2 linked regions of the Silvibacterium dinghuense genome follow. The protein of the gene in region 2 interacts with the protein of the main gene of each other region in a pairwise test. Links are inferred from orthologs where the notes say so. Each region holds a gene or a part of one and is shown on either strand. Other genes may lie near its edges.

Region 1 (4,352 bases), on a different replicon or contig from region 2:
CTGTGGGCTTGCATGGGCCAACGTGGGAAGTTCCTATCCGTAACATCGAGATTTTCCTCAAGGCTGTCGATGAACGAGGCAGTGCCGGCGATCCTGCGCTGCTGGGGAATCGCGGGCGAATGACAGTCTTCGAGGATTGCTATGTTCTCTGCATGCCATGGTGTCTTTCCGGTTCGGCCCGCTATCCGGCCGGGAACGACGGCAAATGTACTCAGAAACAATGTGCGGGCGGTTGCGGTGTTCTGTTTTGCGGCGATGGCGCCGCTGCTGGCCTCGGCGCAGTACAAGGACTATCCGCAGAAGGCGGGCGTGGTGCAGAATGTGCCGACCAAGCTGCTGCCGGGCTGGCTCTCGCTCGACATGCAGGTGCGCGGACGGACCGAAGGCGAGACGACGGTGAGCAACGTCTCGGGCAACGGGCAGGTGTATGAGCTGACGCGAGTGTGGCCGGGGATCGAGGCGCGGCCTGCTTCGTGGATGACGATCTATGCGCAGGCGATGGATTCGCATGCGCTGGGGCTGCCGCTCAAGTATGTGGCCTCTAATATGCGCGACAACTTCGACCTGCGCCAGTGCTATGTCTCCGTGCATGCGCATGACGCCTCGATCCTGGCCGGACGGCAGGAGCTGCGCTTTGGCGGCGAGCGGCTGGTGGGCATTTCGGACTGGACAAATGTGAGCCGCACCTTCGACGGCTTCAGCGCGCAGTATGGCGAGGCTAACCGGGTGACGGTCTTCAGCGCTTCGGTGGTGAAGATTTATCCGACGGCCTTCGACGAGCACGCGGGCGGGCTGAATTTTCACGGGGTGTATGGATCGCTGGGCCGCGTGGTGCCGCATGCGACGGTCGAGCCGTATGTCTTCGTGAAGGCGATGCCGTGGGTGAAGGGGCAGCAGGGCAGGTACGGCACGGAAACCGAGGCGGCGCCGGGGATGCGCGTGCTGGTGAACGCGCCGGAGGGCTTCGAGGTGGTAGCCGAGGGCGTGCTCGAGCGCGGCAGCTATGCGAATGACTCGATCCACGCAGGCGCGGGGTATATCAAGGCCGGAGAGACAGCGAAGTACCTGCCCTGGACGCCGCGGTTGCTCTTCGAATACGACTATGCGACCGGCAACACGCACCGCAATGCCGAGCGGGTCAGCACCTTCGACCAGCTCTATCCGAGTTCGCACAATGCCTTCGGCCTGGTGGACCTCTTCGGCTGGCAGAACATCCAGCAGGAGCGGATCAACCTCGACCTGCGGCCGGATTCACGGCTGACGCTCCTGATCCAGGGGGAGTTTCTGCAGACGGCGACGGGCAAGGACAGCGTCTACAGCGGATCGGCGAGTACGGTGGTAAAGCCGCCGACGGGTGGATTCAAGAGCGACGGGATCGGGCGCGAATTCGACGCCTCGGCGAAGTACCTCGTGACTTCTTCGGTGGTGATGAATGCTGGTGTGGCGCATTTTGCTCCAGGAGCGGTGATGGCGAACAACGGCCACGGTTCGCCCATCACGCTGGGATACCTGGCGCTGACCTACCGTTTCAAGTTGCAGAAAAAAGGAGCATAGAGCCTGTTATGAACTTTCGCGCGAGCGGCGTTGCTGGGGAAAATCGGCGCAGACGAGGCGGAGGCCGAAGACATAGGCTATTCCTAGGCGAGGCCGACAACGAAGTATGGGCCGATTTTCCCCGCAACCCTTCAGGGCTGGGGCCAATTTTCCCGATCTCTTCGTCGCTCGCTGCTCGGAGATAACCCGATATCCGTCGCAACTCGCTCCTCGACCTCGAAAAAATTGGCGCCCAGCGTCCGCTGCGGGAAAGTTCATAACAGGCTCTCAGGCTTCGACGGTGCGCTTGAGCTGGCCGCAGGCGGCGTAGATGTCGCGTCCTCGGGGACGGCGCAGGAAGGCGGGGATGCCGGCGGCGATGAGCGCCTGCTGGAATCGTTCGACGCTTGCGGGCGCGGGCATGGTGTAGGGGATGCCGGGGCCGGGGTTCCAGGCAATGAGGTTGACCTTGGCCGGCAGGCCGCAGCGGCGGACGAGGCGGATGACCTCGCTGGCGTGCTCCGGCTGATCGTTGACGCCGCCCAGCAGCACATATTCGAAGGTCACGCGTTCGCGGGGGCGCAGCGGCACCTTGCGGATGGCGTCCATGAGTGCGGCGATATCCCATTTGCGGGTGATGGGCATGACCTGCTCGCGGACCGCGTCGTTGGAGGCGTTGAGCGAGAGGGCGAGCTTGGGCCGGACCGGCTCGGTGGCGAAGCGCTCGATGCCGGGGACGATGCCGGAGGTAGAGACGGTCATGCGCGATTCGGCGATGCCGACTTCGTTCACCAGCAGGCGGACAGCGTCCATGAAGGCGTCGTAGTTCAGAAACGGCTCGCCCATGCCCATAAACACAAGATTGATACGGTCGCGGCCGATGCGGACCTTGTGGCGGTCGAGGACGGCGACAACCTGCCCGGCAATCTCGCCTGGCGTGAGGTTGCGGATGATGCCGAGCTTGGCCGTCAGGCAGAACTGGCAGTTGACCGCGCAGCCGATCTGCGAAGAGACGCAGATGGTCGCGTCGTGATGGCCTCCCTGCTCGATGGTTAGAACTTCTTCCTCTCCGGCTTCCGATCCGTCGCCGGCTTCGCCGTCATCGCCTTCGGGCATCCAGACCGTTTCGACCGTCTGGCCATCGGCGGTGGCGATGAGGTATCGTTCGGTGCCGTCGACGGAGCGGAAGGTCTCGGCAATCCGCGGGCGGCCGACTTCATAACCGGCGGCGCGCATCTGCTCGCGGACGGACTGGGGCAGCGTGGTGAGGGCTTCGAGCGAGTCCACGCGGTCGCGGTAAAGGGCCTGGGAAAGCTGGCGGGCGCGGTACGCAGGCAGTGAAAACTCTTGCGACAGGACGGTAAGTTGCTGATGGGAAAGGCCAAAAAGAGGTCGGATCGCCTGGGGTTCCGGAGCGTCTAAAATGGAATAGAGATTGTTTCTGCCAGACGTCATCAGCTGTTTCGGTTTCCGCTGTGTCAGCATAGCGCATTCTGCGCGCTCCCTGTCTGCATATTGACCCGCGCAACTCCGAAAGATACGGCCCCCCAAAATTCCCGTGACGTATGGCCTCCCAGGAAAGGTCGAAAGACTGAATGAGCAATGAACGCAATATCCGCCGCACGATTCTGCCCAATGGCCTCACCATTCTGACCGAAAAGATGAACCACATCCGCTCGGTGGCCATGGGGGTGTGGATCGGCGCGGGCTCCCGGCATGAACTGCCCGAGGTAAACGGCATTTCGCATTTTGTGGAACACATGGTCTTCAAGGGCACCAAATCGCGCTCGGCGCAGCGGATTGCGCGCGAAGTGGACGCGATCGGCGGCAACCTCGATGCCTTTACCGGCAAGGAGACGGTCTGCTTCAACATGAAGGTGCTTGACGAGCACGTGCCCACGGCGCTCGAGGTGCTGAGCGATCTGGTGCTGAACCCGGTCTTCTCGCCCGAGGAGATTGACCGCGAGCGCGGCGTGATCCTCGAAGAGATCAAGATGGACGAGGACAACCCGGACTACCTGGTGCACGAGATTTTCACCCAGAATTTCTGGAAGGATCATCCGCTGGGCAAGCCGATCCTCGGCACCAAGGAGACAGTAAAGAGCTTCGAGCGGGACACGCTCTTCGGCTACTACGATTCGCGCTTTCTCGGTGGGAACATGGTCTTTTCGGCGGCCGGGAACATCGAGCATGACGAGTTCGTCGAGCGGGTGACACGCAAGTTTGAGTCGCTGCCTGCCGGGCAGAGCGTCAACGGCGGAGAGCCGCCGAAGACCGCGGCGCGGATCAATCTGCGCAACAAGAAATCTCTGGAGCAGGTGCAGTTATGCCTCGGCGTGCCTTCGCCGCCGGTGGCCGACGAGCAGCGCTACGTGACGCTGGTGCTGAACACGGTGCTGGGCGGCGGCATGAGTTCGCGCCTCTTCCAGACGGTGCGCGAGGAGCGCGGCCTGGCCTATGCGATTTACAGCGACTTGAGCCCGTATCGCGATACTGGCGCACTGTGCGTCTATGCCGGAACCTCGTCGTCGAAGGCGATCGAGGTGGTGAAGCTGGTGATGGAGGAGTTCGGCAAGCTGAAGCAGGTGCCCCTGAGCGCCGATGAGCTTCGCAGGGCGAAAGATCAGTTGAAGGGCAATCTTCTGCTGTCGCTCGAGAGCTCGATGTCGCGGATGTCGAACCTGGCCCGCCAGCAGATGTACTTTAACTACTTCTTCGGGCTGCAGGAGATCCTGGACAAGGTGGAGCATGTCACGGCCGAGCAGGTGATGGAGATGGCGCAGACGCTCTTCCAGCCGGAGCGGGTAGCGGCGACGCTG
Region 2 (3,760 bases):
GAAGGTCGGGCGTCCGCCTTCGAGGAAGAAGACCGTCACGATCCGGCCGTACTGCGTGTCCGCATAGGAGGCGAACCAGCCGAAACGCGTGCCGTTGTCCGAGCAGGTGCCGGTCTTGCCCATCACCGGGAATTGGCTGAAGTTGGCGCGCAGCGAGCGGGCAGTGCCGTAGTCGACCGCTGCCGCCATGCCGCTCTGAATCTCCGGAATGATGCGGGCGATGTCGAGCGTGCGCTTGATCTTGGGCTGGAAATTCAGCACCTGGTCGGGCGAGGTCGGATGCTGCAAGTAGTAGAGCGTGCCGCCGTTGGCGATGGCCGAAACCAGCGCGCCAAGCTGCAGCGGGGTCATCGAGACGCTCTCGCCGAAGCTGCACATGCGGCCTACGCCGCCGCGATCCTCGGGCAGCACCTGATCGGGATAGACGCCGAGCTGCTCACCGGGAATGTTGTAACCGGCCAGCTCACCCAGGCCGAACTGGTTCGCATAGTGGCGCACGCGCTCGAAACCGAGCCGGCGGCCGATGGTCTCAAAGTAGAGGTTATTTGAGTGCGCCAGCGCCTCGGTCAGGGTCATGTGGTAGTTGCCGCCCAAGTTCACCGGCGTGTCCTTGGTGATGATGCCCTCTTCAAGAGCAGCCAGCGCGACCGAAACCTTGATCGTCGAGCAGGGCTCGGCGCCGCTCGAAAGCGCGAGCTTCTGGTTCACCATGGCCAGGATGCGGCCGTTACTTGGGTCGATAGCGACTGCGGTGCCGTTCATGTTGCCGAGCGCGGCAATCGCCGCCTCGCGCACCACCGGGTCTTCACCCGCCGTGATGTCGCCCTGCGTCTGGTCGATATCCGTAAAGGAGCTGGCATAGAAGCGCTCCCCGCCCCCACGGCGAATCACCAGATTCGCCCGGCGCAGACGCGCCCCGCCACGGGTACGAACACGGGTCGACGCGCTGACCACGCGCCGGCTGTGCTGGCGGCTGGCTATATGCCTGGCCGCGGCAGCCGACTCATGAACACGAGTCGCCCGGCGATGGGCGGGATGGCGGGTGGTCGCGGAACCGGCACGGCAGAGCGTGGAACCGGCGAGAGCCATGGCGAGCACGAAAAGAAAGAGACGCTTCATCGATTATCCGATCCTGATATCCGAATCCGGAGGCCGTGTCTCGAACCCCGATCCTTCAGCCGTTGTTCTGGGCCCAGCTCTGAACTCTGTCCCGGGCTTTCAAGCGTTCTGACTTGCATCGTACGCAGAAACCGCTCGTATGACCGCTCAAAGTGATGCCAGAGTGATCGGCACTGCTCAAAAGAGGCAACAGATACCGAAATGGCAAACGCCGCAAAGCGGATAACCTGCCGGTAAAAACCCCAAATGGAATCTGGAGTTCCGCCAGGCAGTTCCGCTGGCTCAAAACTGCTTGCGTTTTGGGTGGAGTTGCCTGCACCCAGTGTACTTGAGAGTTACGGTCAGCTTCCAGCCGCCAACCGTTCATGAAAGAAACTACAAGCCTTACCTCGGAAAACTGCCCGCTCGCGCCCCAAGGGAGCGGAAGCGCGAAGCACGAAATGCCTGGACGGCCAGTCCCGCAGCAGCTAGAAGCTGTTCCCCCGGCGCAGATACGCCGGAATATCCAGGCTCTCGCCGTTTTCGTCCTGGTGCACATCGGCAAAGGGATCGGGGACGGCCGCAGGAGCATCCTGGACCGCATGCGGCTGCACGGGCGGCTCGGCGACGGCAATGGCCGGCTCCGGCGCAACCGACGCGGCAGCGGTCTCGACCACCGGCACAGGCTCCTCTTCGTGGCTGGCCTCGGAAACCACCCCGGCGCGTGCCGAAGTGGTGTAGCCGCTCTCGTCGTCCGACTCCTCGCTGGCAAAGCGCGGACGGGCAGGCACGGAGCTGATCTCCACCTGCTCGTGCGCATGGCTGATCGGCTCCCGCAGCGAGGTGTTCAGCATGCGCTCGCGGCGCTCCGGGGCCTCACCCTGCTTGAAGCCGGTGGCGATGACCGTGATCTTCACATCGTCACCCATGCTCTCGTCGAGCACAGCGCCGAAGATGATGTTCGCCTCTTCGTGCGCCGCATTCTGGATGAGCGTCGAGGCCTCGTTGACCTCGTTCAGCTTGAGCGAGCTCGAGCCGCTGATATTGATCAGGATGCCGCGCGCCCCGTCGATCGCGCCGGCCTCGAGCAGCGGCGATGCCATGGCGGCCATCGCAGCGTCCACCGCGCGGTTCTCGCCCGAGCGCTGCGCCGTGCCCATCACTGCGTAGCCCATGCCGGCCATCGTCGTCTTCACGTCGGCAAAGTCGCGGTTGATGATGCCGGGGATGGTGATGATGTCCGAGATGCCCTGCACGCCCTGGCGCAGCACATCGTCTGCGATGCGGAAGGACTCGAAGAAGCCCGCATCCTTGGCAACCGCCAGCAGCTTCTCGTTGGGAATCACGATCATCGTGTCCACCGACTCGAGCAGCTCCTGCATGCCGCGCTCGGCCTGCGCCATGCGGCGCTTGCCCTCGAAGCTGAAAGGCCGTGTCACCACCGCAACCGTAAGCGCACCCATTTCGCTGGCCAGCGAAGCGATGACCGGAGCTGCGCCCGTACCCGTGCCGCCGCCCAGGCCAGCCGTCACGAACACCATGTCCGCGCCTTCGAGCGCCTCGATGATCTTTTCCGAGTCTTCCAGCGCCGCACGGCGGCCGATATCCGGATTCGCGCCCGCGCCCAGGCCGCTGGTCAGCTTGGTCCCGAGCTGGAGCTTCACCGGCGCTTCCGAAAGCTGGAGCGCCTGACGGTCGGTGTTGGCGGCGATGAACTCGACGCCCTCGACCCGCGCCTGAATCATGCGGTTGACTGCGTTGCCACCACCACCGCCGACACCGATGACCTTGATCCTGGCTCCGCGCGGAACCTCGTCAAAATACTGAATGCGAATTTCTTCCGGGTAACTCATCGGCTCCGACTCCTTCTCCATCCTCGACTGCTGAAATACGTTCCTGCCAGATTCCTTACGACTGAAACTCGTTTACAAACTTCCTGCAAAAATCGCGCGCAGCTTGGCGCGCAGGCTGTTGTCTTCCGCCGCACGGATGATGCTGGTGCGATGGGTATAAAGCAGGGCGCCGATCAGCGCCGAACACTCCGGCTGCGCCAGCTCCTCGGGCATCTTCGAGAGCGGCACCGGCGAGCCGATACGAGCCGGCACACGCAACAGGCTCTCCGCCGTGTCGAGCAGGCCGGGCAGGCGCGCGCCGCCGCCGGTGAGCACGCATCCGGCGCCCAGCGCCTCCAGCACGCCACCCTGGCGAAGGTTATCGCGCAGCATATGGAAGAGCTCACGGGCGCGCGGCTCCAGAATCTCGCACACCAGCCGCTGGCGCACCGTGCGCGGAGCATAGCCGGGCATGCCGGTCAGCTCGATCTCCGCGCTCTGCGAAACGGCCGTAACCACGGCATGCCCGTAGTGGCACTTGATCCACTCCGCCTCCGGCGGCGTCACATGCAGACCGGCAGCGAGGTCGTTCGTAAAGTGGTCGCCGCCGATGGGAATCACCGAGGTATGCGCCACCGAGCCCTCGAAGAAGACGATCAACTCGCTGGTCGCCGCACCGATGTCGAGCAGGCAGACACCCAGCTCGCGCTCGTCGGCAGAGATGGTGGACTCCGCCGCGGCCACGGCTTCGAAGACCGATTCCGTCACCTCGAGCCCGGCCCGGTTGGCGCAGGTCACAATGCTCTGCTGCGCGCCGGCCGAGCAGGTCG

The links. The genes of interacting proteins can lie anywhere in the genome.
Region 1: the proteins of ftsZ (region 2) and rlmN interact in binary tests that used the Escherichia coli proteins (3 or more experiments, as listed by UniProt). The link is inferred for Silvibacterium dinghuense from one-to-one orthologs.

What each region holds. Positions count from the first base shown.
Region 1 is NZ_SDMK01000003.1:276,186-280,537, reverse strand. Bases 906-3,793 are described here. They hold rlmN (dual-specificity RNA methyltransferase RlmN), read right to left. Parts: upstream 2,989-3,793; coding sequence 1,822-2,988; downstream 906-1,821. Other genes in these bases: ESZ00_RS15140 (M16 family metallopeptidase), read left to right, coding at 3,129-3,793; ESZ00_RS15150 (alginate export family protein), read left to right, coding at 906-1,554. Outside these bases: more of ESZ00_RS15150, read left to right, coding at 142-905; more of ESZ00_RS15140, read left to right, coding at 3,794-4,352.
Region 2 is NZ_SDMK01000001.1:1,065,117-1,068,876, forward strand. Bases 770-3,760 are described here. They hold ftsZ (cell division protein FtsZ), read right to left. Parts: upstream 2,952-3,760; coding sequence 1,587-2,951; downstream 770-1,586. Other genes in these bases: ESZ00_RS04170 (penicillin-binding transpeptidase domain-containing protein), read right to left, coding at 770-1,119; ftsA (cell division protein FtsA), read right to left, coding at 3,024-3,760. Outside these bases: more of ESZ00_RS04170, read right to left, coding at 1-769. UniProt on the Escherichia coli protein: Essential cell division protein that forms a contractile ring structure (Z ring) at the future cell division site. The regulation of the ring assembly controls the timing and the location of cell division.